2 regions of the Mesorhizobium sp. LNJC394B00 genome follow, and region 1 is predicted to be linked to the other one. Evidence: riboswitches for the same ligand, from Rfam matches in the RefSeq annotation. Region 1 holds a riboswitch; the other holds the start of a gene.
What was found. A riboswitch is a leader RNA that binds a small molecule or an ion and turns the genes downstream of it on or off. The one in region 1 is predicted to bind cobalamin.

Region 2: linked by a shared signal. The riboswitch ahead of X751_RS146545 (aromatic ring-hydroxylating dioxygenase subunit alpha) and the one ahead of X751_RS151790 (CbtB domain-containing protein) in region 1 are both predicted to bind cobalamin.

What each region holds. Positions count from the first base shown of each region.
Region 1 is NZ_AYWH01000002.1:1,664,316-1,672,259, forward strand. It holds gene X751_RS151805 (MFS transporter) at 1-419, shown strand, start outside; gene X751_RS151800 (aromatic ring-hydroxylating dioxygenase subunit alpha) at 427-1,602, opposite strand; gene X751_RS151795 (gamma-glutamylcyclotransferase) at 1,738-2,430, shown strand; cobalamin riboswitch at 2,498-2,694, shown strand; gene X751_RS151790 (CbtB domain-containing protein) at 2,730-2,909, shown strand; gene X751_RS151785 (CbtA family protein) at 2,925-3,728, shown strand; gene cobU (bifunctional adenosylcobinamide kinase/adenosylcobinamide-phosphate guanylyltransferase) at 3,721-4,233, shown strand; gene cobO (cob(I)yrinic acid a,c-diamide adenosyltransferase) at 4,235-4,849, shown strand; gene cbiB (adenosylcobinamide-phosphate synthase CbiB) at 4,998-5,975, opposite strand; gene cobD (threonine-phosphate decarboxylase CobD) at 5,974-7,029, shown strand; gene X751_RS151760 (tyrosine phosphatase family protein) at 7,026-7,535, shown strand; gene X751_RS151755 (hypothetical protein) at 7,940-7,944, shown strand, end outside.
Region 2 is NZ_AYWH01000005.1:13,292-21,235, forward strand. It holds gene ugpC (sn-glycerol-3-phosphate ABC transporter ATP-binding protein UgpC) at 1-145, shown strand, start outside; gene X751_RS146560 (DUF680 domain-containing protein) at 219-452, opposite strand; gene X751_RS146555 (DUF680 domain-containing protein) at 524-727, opposite strand; gene X751_RS146550 (DUF680 domain-containing protein) at 793-999, opposite strand; cobalamin riboswitch at 1,499-1,701, shown strand; gene X751_RS146545 (aromatic ring-hydroxylating dioxygenase subunit alpha) at 1,818-3,065, shown strand; gene X751_RS146540 (hybrid-cluster NAD(P)-dependent oxidoreductase) at 3,103-4,203, shown strand; gene X751_RS146535 (PqqD family protein) at 4,365-4,787, shown strand; gene X751_RS146530 (hypothetical protein) at 4,939-5,988, shown strand; gene X751_RS146525 (glycosyltransferase family A protein) at 5,985-6,728, shown strand; gene X751_RS146520 (glycosyltransferase) at 6,762-7,514, shown strand; gene X751_RS146515 (glycosyltransferase family A protein) at 7,499-7,944, shown strand, end outside.

The DNA of each region.
Region 1 (7,944 bases):
CGGCCGGCAATGCGCTGTTGTTCATGGCGATCTTCTGGGGCAAAGCGGGAAAACGCTTCGGCGGCCGGCGCACCATGACCTTCGCCTATTTCGCGATGTCGGCGACGCTGCTTGCGGCGGGCGCGGTCGGCACTACCGCGCCGCTGCTTACGGGCTTTTTCCTGCTCTGCGGCGCCTTCTTCACCATCGCGCTCGAGGCACTGGGCTCGACCGCCTTCATGCGCTCGGTGCGGTCCTATGAGCGGGCGCAGATGGCCGCGGTCTACCGCACCTATCTCGACTTTTCCGAGCTGACGCCGCCGCTGGTCTATTCGGTGGTGCTGGCGTTTTTCGGCCTCGGCTCGGTGTTCGTGACGCTGGGCATTCTGGCCGCGGTTTGCGGCTTTATCTCCTGGCGCTATCTGCCGAAGTCGCTTTAGTCGCCGATCAGGCGGTTGCCTCAAGCGCTGCATGCCGCTCGCGCACCCAGTTGTGGAAGCGGTGCAGATCGTACTCCTCCGGCATTAGCACGCCGGCCTGGTGGCGCATCGAGCGCAGGCCTTTCTGATTGATCTCGCAGATCGCGGCATCCTCCTCCAGCACCTGGGTGCCGAAGGCGACGACATTGTCGATGTCCGTCTCAGCCAGCGCCTCGGGCGCGAACAGCCACTCGGCGGTGAGTTCGGTCTGTTCGGGACCGAGCGGCATCAGTCGCACCGTCCTGACATAATCGACATGGCCGACGATGAACATCGAGGGCAGGCTGGTGGCATAGGTCTGTCCGGCCGCACGCTCGGCCGGCGTCAGGCCCGGGAAGACCGGGCCATGGGCATGTCCGTCGCGCGACCAGGTCTCGGCGCCGGCGCGCAGGCCACCCGAAAACTCCGGTGCGTCATTGTCGGCATGGCGGACCCAGTCGGGGTCGTCGTGCCGGCTCATCAGGCCGCGGCCGTATATCGGCACCAGCCGAGACAGGTCCTTGTGGACGCCTGGGCAATGCAGGCACTCGTTGAAGTTCTCCCAGAAGATCTTCCAGTTGCAGTTCATCACCTTGCGCAGGACATGGCCTGATACCAGAGTTTCCAGCGGCCAGTTGGCGAGGTCGCCGGATGCGGGATCGAAGGAGGTCCCGGCGGAGCCGGCCGCAGCCTGCTGAAGGTTCACAAAGACAAAGCCGCGCCATACCGACAGCGCCACCCGGTAGAGCGGATGATCTGCCTTGTCGAAACCATCTGGCAGCGATTTCGAGGGAACGCGCACGAGATCGCCGCGCAGCGAGTAGGACCAGGCGTGGTAGGGGCACGTGATGAGCCGCGCTTTCAGCCGGCCCTCGCTTTCCTGGCAAAGCTGCGAGCCGCGATGCCGGCAAGTGTTGTGGAAGGCGCGCAGTTCGCCGGTCTCGTCCCGCAGAATGACGATTTCCTGCGTGCCGACGCGGAATGTCCTGAACGCCAGCGGCTGGGCGAGGTCGGCCTCGCGGCAGACGAGCAGCCAGCTTTTGTGCCAGATGGCGTCGAGATCGCGCTGGTAAGCCTCGCTATCCCAATAGGCCGACGACGGTAGCGTCGGTTCGGCCCGGCTCAGGCCGTTATAGGGGTCGCGCTCGCTCGGGCTGGGATGCATGGCTGGCTTCCTATGAAGCGTCAGCCGACACCCCGGCAAATCGTTTGTCAATCAGAGTGCCGCATTGCCGGTTGCAGGCGCGGCGCATAATCATGTCCTGGACACGGGACATTCGGAAATTGGGGGGATTCGGAAGTGGCCGCACGACAGATGTCGCTTACGCCGGAGCTGGTCGCGCGCTGCTGGCGCGAGATCAGGGACCCCGGGCCGGATCCGGACGCGATGCATCTCGATGAAGCCGACTATGACGCGCTGCTGGATGAATTGCAGGTCGAACTCCCGGACAGCGAACCGCTATGGCTGTTCGGCTATGGATCGCTGATCTGGAAACCGGAAATAGATTATGTCGAGGACCGCGTTGCGCTGGCGCGCGGCTGGCATCGGTCCTTTTGCATGAACATGACGCGCTGGCGCGGCACCAAGGACAGCCCCGGCCTGATGATGGCGCTGGACCGTGGCGGACAATGCAAGGGCGTCGCCTTTCGGCTGACCGACAATAACCGGCGCGAGCAGTTGGGCCGGCTTTTCCGGCGCGAAGTCACGCTGAAGCCGACAAGCTACCGGCCGCGCATGCTCAAGCTTGCAAGCGAGGCCGGACCGCTCAGGGCATTGGCCTTCGTCATCAACCGCAACGGCCTGACCTATTCAGGACCGCTCGACGAGGGCAAGGTCGTCGAAAGGCTGGCAACGTCCTGCGGGCACTGGGGGTCGGGCGCCGACTATCTCTACAACACGGTGAAAAACCTTGAAGAGCGCGGCATTCACGATCGCCATCTGTGGCGGCTGCAGCGGCTGGTTGCCGAGCGGATCACCGCGTTGAACCCGTAACGCCGCATGGCGCATTCGCGCTGTTGGCCGGCGGAATTTGGTTTGCCGGATGCGACCGTTTCAGCCTATAGTCATGCATGTCGTCGGTTCCGTTAGGGACCAAGAGGGAATGCGGTGAGGGCTGACTTGTTGCCCAATGCCGTGGCTGCCCCCGCAACTGTGTGCGGTAGTCCTCTCCAAGCCACTGGGGATTTTTTCTTCGGGAAGGTGGGGAAGGGCGCTGATCCGCGAGCCAGGAGACCTGCCGGCGACAGGGAACTGACTTCGATGCCCTCGGGTGGAGGGCGAAAGGACAAGATATGAATACCGCTTCCGTCTCCCTCGGCGCTTCCGTCTCCTCGCAGTCGCGCTTCATGCAGCTCGTGCTTAGCGCGTTTCTGGGCATTTTCGTCGTCGGCGTTGTCGGTTTCTCGCACATCGATGCGGTCCACAATGCGGCGCACGACTATCGCCATTCGATGGCGTTTCCCTGCCACTGACGAGGATCTGACATCATGAACCTGTTTCGCAACGTCGTGTTCATCGCGGCGATCGCAGGGCTCGTGGCCGGTGTCGCTCTCGCCTGCATGCAGGCCTATGCCACCGTGCCGCTGATCCTCAAGGCGGAGGTCTACGAAAAGGCTGGTGGCGGCCATGAGCATCAGCATGCCGCGGCGCCCGCCGCCAACGCTGCGGACACCGATGCCATGAGCACCGCCGCGCCGGCGGAAAATGCGGTGAGCAGCGCAGCACCGGCTGAAGCAGCCGCGCCGGCGGAGGACGAAGGCTGGGCGCCGGCCGACGGCTTCGAGCGTTTCGCCTTCAGTGTCGTCGCCAATATCGTCACCGGCATCGGCTTCGCGCTGGTCCTGGTGGCGGTTTCCGAGTTCGCCGGCGGCATCGGCAGCTGGCGCCAGGGCGTGTTCTGGGGTCTGGCGGGCTTTGCCGTGTTCACGCTGGCGCCGGGACTCGGCCTGCCGCCGGAACTGCCGGCAATGCCGGCGGCCGATCTCATACAGCGCCAGATCTGGTGGTGGGCAACGGTGATGGCAACCGCGATCGGCCTTGCCCTTATTACCTTCCGCACGTCGGCGCCCCTGACCGTGCTCGCCGTCGTCCTGATCGTCGCCCCGCATATTGTCGGCGCGCCGCAGCCTGACAGTTTCGTAACGCCGATCCCGGAGAGCCTGCATCATCAGTTCGTGGTGGCGGTGACGGTGACCAATCTGGTGTTCTGGCTGGTGCTCGGCGCAGTTGTCGGCATAGTGCACTCGCGCTTCACCGGCACCGCGACCAGCCTGCGCGACAGCTTTGCCTGATCGCAGTTTGACCTTCATCATCGGCGGTGCGCGCTCCGGCAAGAGCGCGCATGCCGAAACTTTGGCGACGGCGTTGCCGCCGCCATGGGCCTATATCGCCACCGCGCAAGCCTATGACGGCGAAATGCGCGAGCGCATCGCGCAACACCGCTCGCGCCGCGGCGAGGGATGGGCGACCATCGATGCCCCGCTTGATCTTGCAGGTGCGCTCGAGGCATTGCCGGACAACCAGCCGGTGCTTGTCGACTGCCTGACGCTTTGGCTGACCAATCATATGCTGGCCGATCATGATCTAGAGGGGGAGTGCCGGCGGCTGGCCGATGTGCTTTCGCGGCCGCGCGGGCCGTGGTTCGTGGTCTCCAACGAAGTCGGACAAGGCATTGTGCCCGACAATGCGCTGGCACGCCGGTTCCGCGATGCCGCCGGCAGGCTCAACCAGCAGATCGCGGTGGTAGCTGATATGGTGCTTCTGATGGTGGCGGGGCTGCCGCTCAAGGTGAAATGAGATGACCGATATCGACGCAAAAGATGAAGAGCGCCATCGCGCCAAGATGGCCAAGCGCAAGGCGGTGCAGGACGCCGAGGTCGCGGAAAAGACGGTCGAGAAGGGGCTGCTGATCGTCAACACCGGACCCGGCAAGGGCAAGACCACGGCTGCCTTCGGGCTGGCGCTACGCATGCTCGGCTATGGCAAGCGCGTCGGAATCGTCCAGTTCATCAAGGGCAAATGGCACACCGGCGAGAAGGATGCCTTCGCGGCGTTTGGCGACCGCGTCGTCTGGCACACGATGGGCGAGGGTTTCACCTGGGAGACGCAGGATCTGAAGCGCGACATTAAGGCGGCCGAAGCCGCCTGGGCCAAGGCGCTGGAGCTGATCGCCGATCCCTCGATCAGCCTCGTCGTGCTGGACGAACTGAACATCGCGCTGCGTTACGACTATCTCGATCTCTACAGAGTGGTGGCGGCGCTGAAAGCGCGGCGCGAAGGTCTGCATGTCGTCGTCACCGGCCGCAACGCCAAGCCGGCGCTGGTCGAGGCGGCGGATCTGGTGACGGAGATGGGCGTGACGAAGCATCATTTTTCGGCCGGCGTGAAGGCGCAGCAGGGGATCGAGTTTTGAGGGGTTTCGTACCCTCCCCCTTGCGGGGAGGGTCGATCCGCGAAGCGGATCGGGGTGGGGTTCTCGTAGGGTCGCAGTCCCCCACCCCGGCGCTTCGCGCCGACCCTCCCCACAAGGGGGAGGGTAAAGGAAGGGCGACGGTAAGCTCTCAGAACGTCACCGCGATAAGCACCGCCGACAGCAACCCGAACAGCCCAATCAGCAGATAGTCCGCCACCTGGTACAATTTCAGCGCCTGCCTGATGTCCTGGCTTTCCGCCGCGCGCCTACCGCCTTCGCCCATATAGGCGTCCTCGACGATGACGCCGCCATAGCTGCGCGGGCCGGCGAGCGCCAGGCCGAGTGCGCCGGCCATTGCTGCTTCCGGCCAACCGGCATTGGGTGAGCGGTGCTTTTTGGCGTCGCGCCGCATTGCTTGCCAAGCGTTGCGGGGATCGGCGCCGTCAACGAGAAAGGCGGCGGCAACGATCAGCAACGCGGTCAGCCGGGACGCCGGCAGGTTGATCCAGTCGTCGAAGAGTGCCGCCGCGCGGCCGAAGGCCTCGTGGTGCGGGGTGCGGTGGCCGATCATCGAATCGGCGGTGTTGGCGGCCTTGTAGGCGACGCCGCCGGCCAGACCGCAGACACCTGTCCAGAAGGCGGGCGCAACGATGCCGTCGGAGAAATTCTCGGCCAGGCTTTCGATGGCGGCGCGGCTGACGCCGGCATGGTCGAGCTTCTCTGGATCGCGGCCGACGATGCGCGCAACCGCAATGCGGCCGAGCGCCAGCCCGCCGGTATCCAGCGAATCGGCCACCGCCTCGACATGTTCGGTAAGGCTCTTTTGCGACAGCAGCGACGAGGCCAGGATTGCCGTGATGATCATGCCGGCAGGAAAGAGCTGCCAGAGCAGGATTTGCACGATGAAGGCGATTGCCGCCGGCACCAGCACGATCACCAGCAGCGCCTGCGCGCCGCGGCGGCGACGCAGCGCGTCGGAATCAGTGTCGCGGTTGAGCCTGAGGTCGAGAAAGGCTATCAGCCTGCCGAACCAGGTGACGGGATGGCCGACGGCACGGAACAGCCAGTCCGGGTAACCCAGGATGCGTTCGATGGCCAGCGACAGGAAAGCGATCAGGATCGACATGAAGCTTTCTGATGGAGCGATTACTGTGGTGGATCACGGTGGATCCCTTGGCCGGGCGAGGGCGCTCTTCCCTCACGCGCCACAACCTTTCGTCGATCTCTCGACAGGTATCAATCCGCACTCCTACCCGCTTTTCGAGCTGCCCGCCACCGCCCTGTCACGATTGCCGGAGGCCGCGCGCCTGCGTGAGCTGGCCAGAGTCGCGGCCGGCGCCTATGGCGCGCCTTCGGCCGAGAATGTGGTGGTCGCCCCGGGCACGCAGATCCTGCTGCCGCGCGTCGCCTCGCTGGTCAGCCCCGGCAAGGCGCTCGTGCTCGGGCCGACCTATGCCGAGCATGCCAGGGCCGCCGCGATTGCCGGCCATGCGGTGGCGGAGGTCGACGATTTCGAGGCGCTTGCCGGAGCCGAAATTGCCATCGTCGTCAATCCCAACAATCCCGACGGGCGAGTCGTGTCGCGGGAAAGGCTGCTTCGGCTTGCCGAGACATTGCGCGCCATACGCGGTCTGCTGGTCGTCGACGAAGCCTTCATGGATGTCGGCCCGCACGCGGAAAGCCTGGCCGGCGATGTCGGGCGGGGCGGCATCGTCGTGCTGCGCTCGTTTGGCAAGTTCTTCGGTCTCGCCGGCCTGCGGCTCGGCTTCGCACTTTCCGATGCAGCGACGGTCGAAAGGCTTGAAACGCAATTCGGCCCTTGGGCGGTCGCCGGCCCAGCGCTCGAATACGGCATCCGCGCGCTTGCCGACAGCGGCTGGCAGGCCGACATGCGGCGGCGGCTGGCGCAGGATGCGGCGCGGCTCGATGCGCTGCTTTCGCGCTTTGGCGTTGCTGTCGCCGGCGGCACGACGCTGTTTCGCTATCTCCGGCTTGCCGATGCACCGGGGCTGTTTTCGACGCTCGGTGAGCGCGGCATATTGCTCAGGCATTTTTCCGAGCGTCCTCAGGTGCTCCGCGCGGGGCTGCCTGGAAGTCAGGAGGAATGGCAGCGGCTCGAATCGGCGCTTGCCGACTGGCACGCACGGCGCGACGATAGCGCCAGGGAGATTGCGCCATGATCCATGTCTGTTCGCTGGCAAAGCTCGAGGAGACTGTGGCCAGAAGCCGCGCCGAGCGCGTGCTGTCGCTGCTTGCCGCCGGCACCGAGGTGACGCGCCCGGCCTCGATATCGAGGGAAAACCATCTGCACCTGGTGATGCACGACATTGCGGTGGCGCAGGACGGCATGACCATGCCGGGCGAGGAGCATGTGCGCAATCTGCTCGATTTTGCGCGCCGCTGGGACCGCGCGAAGCCGATGGTCGTGCATTGCTATGCCGGCATCAGCCGCTCGACGGCGTCGGCCTACATCATAGCCGCGGCACTGGCGCCCAAGCGCGACGAGGCGGAACTGGCTCGGACTTTGCGAAAGCTTTCGCTGTCGGCAACGCCCAATCCACGATTGATTGCCGTCGCCGATGCGCTGCTGGGGCGCGAGGGCCGGATGATTGAAGCGATCGAGGCGATCGGTCGCGGCGCCGATGCTTTTGAGGGCACGCCTTTCGTTTTGAAGATCGACGGCTAACTAGCTTGGCCAATGGCGAGATCGGTTGGGCCGATGCCTTTCCCGCCCAAAACTAGGTCAAGCTGCCTGGCTGTGAATGCTTGAATCGGCCTTGCAATCAGCGCCGCCAAACTCAATGTTCAGTCTTAAATCTTGTGCCGTTGGATCAACTCATGCCATTTTTAGAAGGAATGAGCACCAGTGAAACTACGGATAGCCCCCAACAAACGCCTTACTGTTCACGCCAACCTTTGTGCGCATAGTTATAAGTTCGTATCCGCTGCTGACGACGTAGGCTTGTAAAAATTCGAGGGAAAATCCACTACGTCGTATATATTTAAATCTGCAATATGATACGTATTGCTTGCGGTATCAAAACAAAACTAGATAGCCGCCGGAAATTCGATTGTTCGGGGGGATTGAAAATGAG
Region 2 (7,944 bases), on a different contig from region 1:
GCCGTTGGTGACCAAGCTGCCCGGCAATGTCGAGGTCAAGCGCGGGGCAAAGCTGCGACTGACCGCGGATGCCGGGGACCTGCACATCTTCGACGCCGATGGGCACTCCTTCTCGCTCAAGCCGGTGGAAGTGAAGGCGGCTTGAGATAGCTGCGTCGTACAGGCATGAAAAAAGAGCGGCGGGCCAGGCCCGCCGCTCTTTTTTTAAGCTTCGGCTGTTAGTTGTTGCCGAACCGATCCCTGTCGCTGCTCTGAGGAACGAACTTCTGTTGGTCGTTCGACGAGTTCAGCAGCTTGTAGACCGCCGAGTTGGTGCCGGTCGACGAAGTGCGGGTGGTGTCGACGGCAGCGGCCGGCTGGTTGGCGCCATTGGAGCCATAATTGTCGCTGCCGGCAAAGGCAGCGCTCGAAATAGCCAGAACGGCTGCGGTGGCAAGAACGATCTTCTTCATTTTAGTCTCCTGAATTTTTCTGATGCCGCCAGCTGCAGCGGATAAGCCCGCCACGTGCTGGAAACCGGCTTTTAGCGGCCGAAAAGGTTACGGTCGGCACCGTGGGCAGGCGCCTGCTCGGCTGGAGCCGACTTCTCAACCGAAGCCGTATGGCCACTATCGGTCGACGTAATCGCAGGCTGGTTGGCGCCGTTCGAACCGTAGTTGTCGCTGCCGGCGAAAGCGCTGCCGGAGATGGCCAAAACGGCGGCGGCAGCAAGGATGATCTTTTTCATTTCAATACTCCTGAATTTTTTGGGATCCCGAGAGCGACGGGTTAGCCGCCCTTCTTTGGTCGGGATCAGCGATTGCCGTAGAGGTCGCGGTCGGCGCCCTGAACGACAGGCTGCTTGTCAGCGTGCGCCGGCTTCTGAATGGAAGCCGTATACGAGCTGTCGACCGAGACGGCTGGCTGGTTCGCACCATTGGAACCGTAATTGTCGCTACCGGCGAAGGCGCTGCCGGTGATCGCCAAAACGGCTGCGGCAGTGAGGATGATCTTTTTCATTTTTAGTACTCCAGTTTGTCTGGCCGTCTAGCGGCGTGTCTTGGGAGGAATTCGCGTCGTTCGGACAGCCCCGATGTGGGAAAGCCATAGGCTGGTTTCCAATCACGAAGTTGTTCCGTGTGGACCACGGTCCTGCACCTTGAAATTGTGCCAGGAAGTTCCTCTATGGTCATTTATCGCATTGTTTTCAGTTGCTTATGTCGAACCGAGTGGTTCGCTCCGGTGTCGGTTTCCGGGCCGTCGTTCACACCGTCCTGCACGCATTGTCAACAGAAACGAACCGTTCGGTTCGATTAGAGATTGCTAATAGTAACTTTTCGATACCGTTGAGCCCTTTTTGCCCCCGATCGGAACTGGATCCGCAGCGATTCGAAACGGCGATGATAGCGCCGCAAGACAGGATCTCAGCCCTTCGGTGGTCGGCGGGGCGTATGCCGCGCGTGTCGCGCCGCATGGATATGATGTCGCTTTCATGCCGACGTCGCGATCGCTGCCGTGATTAGATGATCGCATCTCAGGTGCCGCTTCGTGACGACGCAGCGGAGAATTGGGAAGCCGGTCAGAATCCGGCGCTGCCCCCGCAACGGTGGTGGAGTTGAAGTCGCAACGGGAGACCACTGGGCAGCAGCCTGGGAAGGTGTCGCGATGGTCCGCAAGGACAACTCCAGAGCCCGGAAACCAGCCCGAGATGCATAGACTCGACTGATCGCGGTGGGCGGTCAAGAGGTGGATAGTGCATGTCCGGCGCCGCGCCGGCCTGCGTCCGATCCTTCCTCCATCACCACCAAGTTCAGTCCTTAAACCACGAGGACAGAACTATGGATACGCGCAACGACATGCTGAGGCTCCTGAACGGCCGCAAGCAAGGCTTTTCGCTGGAACAGCCCTTCTACACCGACCCGGACTATTTCAAGCTCGACATGGAGCTTATCTGGTATCGCGACTGGCTGTTCATCGGCCATGATTGCGAACTGCCGAAGCCCGGCAGCTATATCACCGTGCAGATCGGCGATTATCCGGTGGTGCTGGTCCGCGACCAGAAGGGCAACATCAACGCCTTTCACAATTCCTGCCGCCATCGCGGCAGCCGTGTCTGCAACACTGAGAAGGGCATGGCGGCAAAGCTTGTCTGCCCCTATCACCAGTGGACCTACGAGCTTGACGGCCGGCTGCTGTTTGCCCGCCAGATGGCCGACGGTTTCGACAAGAGCCAGTTCGGCCTGAAGCCCGTCGCCTGCGAGAGCGTCGGCGGCTACATCTTCATCTGCCTGGCAAAAGAACCTGCCGACTTTGCCCCGATGCGCGCCATGATAGAGCCCTACCTCAAGCCGCACCGGCTGAATGAAGCCAAGGTCGCCTTCGAGAGCACCATCATCGAGAAGGGCAACTGGAAGCTGGTCTGGGAAAACAACCGCGAATGCTATCACTGCGCCGGCAATCATCCAGAGCTGTGCAAGACATTCCCCGAAGCGCCGACGGTGACCGGCGTGCAGGGCGCCGACAGCGATCCGGAGATGCTGGCGCACTGGGCGAAATGCGAGGCGGCGGGCCTGCCGAGCAAGTTCCGCATCGATCCGGCCGGGCAATACCGCGCCACCCGCGCGCCGCTGCTGCGCGATGCCGTCAGCTACACGATGTCCGGAAAGCGCGCGGTGACGAAGAACCTGTCCGACACTGTTGCCGCCGACCGCATCGGCACCTTGATGCACTACCACTATCCGACGACCTGGAACCACATACTGATCGACCATGCGGTCACCTTCCGGGTGCTGCCGATCAGCGCCACCGAAACCGCGGTGACGACCAAGTGGCTGGTGCACAAGGATGCGGTCGAGGGGGTCGACTACAACCTTGAGGAGCTCACCCATGTCTGGACCGAGACCAACGACCAGGACCGCCGCATCGTCGAGGAAAACGCCTTTGGCATCCTGTCTCCGGCCTATGAGCCCGGCCCCTATTCGGAGCTGCACGAGGGCGGCGTGATCCAGTTCGTCGAATGGTACGCGGCCTTCATCGGCCCGCGCCTTGCCGAAGGCGGCCGGCCGGCGCTACGCAGCGTCGCGTGAGCTGGAGCAGGCGAAGAGGGACCAGAGGATGAATGCGATGACGGATCTTGGGCTCTATCGCCATCTTGACCAGATGGCGCCGTGGAACGATAGGCTGCAGGTGCTGGAAGTGATCGGCGTCAGCGACGAGGCGCCCGACGTCAAGACCTTCACCTTCCGCTCCGACAACCAGACCTGGTTCCGCTACAAGCCGGGCCAGTTCCTGACGCTGGAACTGCCGACACCGGACGGGCCGCTGATGCGCACCTACACGCTGTCGTCGTCGCCATCGCGGCCGTTTTCGATCGCGGTGACGATCAAGGCGCAGGCCGGCAGCATCGGCACGCGCTGGATGTTCGACCATCTGGTGCCCGGTTCGCATGTCAAGGCCTACGGACCGGCCGGCGACTTCTCGTTGCACAGCCACCCGGCGGCCAAATACCTGTTCATTTCCGCCGGCTCCGGCGTGACGCCGATGATGTCGATGCTGCGCTGGCTGAACGACTGCGCGCCATGGACCGATGTCGGTTTCGTCAACTGCGCGCGGCGTGCCGAAGAGATCATCTTCCGCAAGGAACTCGAACTGCTCGGCGGCCATATGCCCGGCCTGTCGCTCGGCTTCATGATCGAGGAACGTTCCAGCCGCGAAGGCTGGTACGGCCATATGGGCCGCATCGATGCGATCCGGCTGCCCTTGCTGGCTCCGGACTTCCGCGAGCGCGAAATCTTCTGCTGCGGCCCCGATCCGTTCATGCGCGCCGTGCGCGGCATGCTGGATGCCGCCGGCTTCGACATGACGAAATACCATCAGGAGAGCTTTGCCGCGCCTGTGGTGGAGGAAATTCCGGCGCCGTTTGCCTCCCCGGTCGAGGACGGCATCGCTGCACCTGTCGAAGCCGTGACGCCGATCCGCTTCTCGCTTTCGGAGGTCGACGCCGGCTGCGTCGCCGGCCAGACCGTGCTGCAGACCGCGCGCAGCTCGGGCGTGCGGATTCCCGCCGCCTGCGAGTTCGGCCTGTGCGGCACCTGCAAGGTGAAGAAGGTCTCCGGCGAAGTCGAGATGAGCCACAATGGCGGCATCCTCGACCACGAGATCGATGACGGTTTTATCCTTGCCTGCTGCTCGAAACCATTGTCGGCGCTCGAAATCGAGGCTTGAGCCGGTCGACTTCGCCGCAACGGTCGCCGACGCAGGCGTTGTATTCGCGGGTCTTTGTCTTGCCAACCAACGGCCAAGTGATTTAGACGCACTTAGGAAGGGCTTGGCAGACCGTGAAGCCGGCGCATCCCTTCAGGGCGCATGGGACGGGGGACAGAGCGATGCAACAGCGGGTCTACGCGGTCGCAAGCAAGGACATCGTTTTCGAATCATTCGATGGCGAAGCCGTCGTTCTCGATCTTTCGAACGGCAAGTATTTCGGCTTTTCCGATTCCGGCAGCCGGGTCTGGCAGGCTTTGTCGTCCGGCGTCGCCACTGAAGCGCTGGTCGGAGCTGCCGCGGGCGCCGCAAAAATAAGCCTGGCCGACCTCGAAAGCTTCGTTGCCCGACTGCTCGATTTCGGGTTGCTTGCGCCAGCCGAAACACCGGCACAACCGCTTTCGGGCGAGCTGTCGTCTGCGCTTGCTGCCAGCAATGAGCCGCTCAAGGTCGATGTCCATGACGACCTTGCCGATCTCATCATTGTCGACCCGATCCATGAGGTCGAGGAACCTCTCGGCTGGCCGGCGGTGAAACAGGCATAATCGTTTCCCTAAAGCGCGTCGCGTTTGAAGGACTCAGGCGACGCGGTTTAGATCTTTTATTTTATGCATGTCGTCGTCTCAAAACCGGGGCCACCCCGAGCGACATGCATCAGGCGACCCGGCGCAATTCTGGACGCTGAACAACCAACACATGCCTTTGATCACGCTGCAAACCCTGCCGGATTATGCCCGCCATGTGCTGGCGGCCGCGGAAAGCGCCGCCGCATTCTATCCCGTTACCGCCAGCGTGCGGTTGCCGGGACTGGAGCTGAGTGTCCACCTCGACCATGGCACGCTGGCGGAAGCCATGAGCCATGCCTTCATACCGGCCCCGGAAAATCCGTCTGCATCTGACGGCTGCCGCATTTTCGTCGCCCACCCGGGCATCGATGGCGTCCTCGCCCCGGCCACCTGGGGCCGAGGCGATTACAACCATCATGCCTTTGCCAACCGGCTGGAAGAGGCCGGATTGCGCGGCAGCTACTATCATGACCTCGATTTCTGGCAGTTCCATGACCCGCAACGCCATGTCGGGGCGCAGCTGATGATGGCGGCCGAGGCCTTTCCGCCATGGGAACAGGCGGCGCCGCTGCGCGCCTTCCTGCATTGGGAATATGCGGCGCGCGGCATGCGGCTTACCCATGCCGGCACGCTGGGCATCGATGGCAAGGGCGTGTTGCTGGCGGGCTCCGGGGGAGCCGGAAAATCGGGAACAGTCGTCGCCGGCCTGCTCAATGGGCTCGATAGCGTCGGCGACGACTATGTGCTGATCGACCGGACCGGGGGGGTGACGGCCTATCCGCTGTTTGCCACGCTCAAGCAGGATCCGGAGGGCTTCAAGCGGCTGAAGCTGGAGGAGCGGCTAAAGTCGTACCAACCGCTGAACTGGCAAGGCAAGCATGCCTTTCACATCAACGAGATCGCGCCTCGACCAACTCCTCCAAGTCTGGACATTATTGCTTTGATAGTGCCCCATATCAGGGGAGGTGCGAGAAGCTCGGTCATGCCCATATCGCGCAAGGATGCCATGATCGCCCTGGCGCCGTCAGGAATCGTGCAGATGCCGGGCGAGCGGGAAGCGGGCTTTCGCTTTTTCAGCGAGCTTACCCGCGATCTGCCATGCTACCGGCTGTCGCTGGGGACCGAGCCGCGCGAGATCGCCGGCACGATTGCGGATTTCGTCCTTCGGGGCTCCGCATGAAGTTGAGCGTCATCGTGCCGGTCTGCAATCGGGAGATCTATGTCGTTTCGACGTTGCGGTCCCTGCTCAGGCAACGCGACGATGCCGATCTCGATATCATCGTTGTCGACGATGGCTCGACGGACAGCTCCGTTGAAGCAGTCCGCGCCATCATGCGGGAAGCGTCGTGCATCCGCCTGTTCCAGCAGGCAAACCAGGGCGTGGCCAACGCGCGCAACACAGGGCTGAGGCAGTTGCTGCCGCAAACCGAACTGGTGTCGTTCCTGGATTCGGACGACGTCTCGCCGGCTGGACGATTCAAGGCTGGCCTACCCCTGTTCGCGGCCGACCCTGCGCTCGAGCTGACCTACTCGCTGATGACGCGCGTCGATCTCATGGACGACGAAGCCCTGCAGCCGGCACGGGGCGGCGCAGGTCCCACCGTGCGCGGCGTCAGCCTTAGCGCCGGGATATTCCGCAGGGCACTCATCGACCGTACAGGTGCTTTCGACGAGGAGTTCCGGCAGGGCGAAGACGCCGACTATCTGCTGCGCATTTTCGAAACCAGCCCAAAGCACATTTTTCCCGACACCGTCGCGGTATACTACCGGCGCCACCCCGGCAATTTGACCAAGCAAAGGGATGTGGCGGTGCGCGAATATCTACGTGTAATTCAGAAATCCTTGCGGCGGCGCAAGGCCGATCCGTCGCGGCGCCCGGTCGAGGGGCTTTTCGAGATCAAGCGCCCGGCAGAGTGGTGAAAGAATGAACAGATCACAGCCTGGAATGCGTGCGTGAAGCTGAGCGTGATCATGCCGGTCTACAACCGCGAACGCCATGTCGGCTCGGCGCTGCGCTCGCTGCTGAGGCAGCGCGATGCCGCCGATCTCGACATCATCGTTATCGATGACGGTTCGACCGACAGTTCGGTGGCGGTCGTGCGCTCGCTGATCGCGGAGGCGCCGTGCATTCGCCTTTTCCAGCAGCAGAATGCCGGGGTGACGCGGGCACGCAACGCGGGCTTGCGGCAATTGCTGCCGCAGACCGGGCTGGTATCGTTTCTCGATTCCGACGACATTTCCCCGCCGGGCCGCTTCAAGGCGGATCTGGCCTGTTTCGACGCAGACCCCACCCTCGAGCTCACCTATTCGCGCATGACGCTGGTCGACGACATAGATGACGATACGCTGGAGCCGACAGCCGACAGCCACTCGGTGACGGTTCGCGGCATTCACCTGTCTCCCGCTATCTTCGTCCGGCGGTTGGTCGAACGCATCGGCAGCTTCGACGAGGATTTCCACCAGGCCGAGGACACCGACTATCTGCTGCGCACTTTCGAAAGCGGGCCGAAATTCACGATGCCCGACACTGTTGCGCTCTATTACCGGCGCCATCCCGGCAACATGACCAGGCAGGCCGATGTTCCTTTTCGCGAATTCATGCGCGCCGTCTACAAGTCGATGAAACGGCGCGAGGCCGACCGCTCCTTGCACCCTGTCGACGGCATCTTCGATTTCAAGGAACTTGCGAATTGGCGTTTCCTGTGATGGCCAGCTACGGCGTCGTCATTCCGGCCTTCAACGCGACCGCCACCATCGCCGAGACGCTGCGATCGGTCGCGGCCCAGACGGTCCAGCCCGACGCCATAATCGTAGTCGATGACGGCTCGACCGACGATACGGTCGCGGTGGTCAATGCGCTGGGCATGCCGGTGCGGGTGTTGCGCCAGGACAATGCCGGACCAGGCAGCGCCACCACCAGGGGCATCGCCGCGCTGGCGACGCCCTTCGTCGCCACGCTCGATGCGGACGATCTGTGGCTGCCGACCAAGATCGAAAGGCAGCTGGAGCATTTCGAGCGGTTTCCCGCGACGGCAGGCGTCTTTGCCCACTGGCGGACGTTTCGCGATGACAAGCCCGATGTGCAACAGGACGTGGCGGTGGCGGGCTGGTCGCGCACGACGATGATGATCCGCCG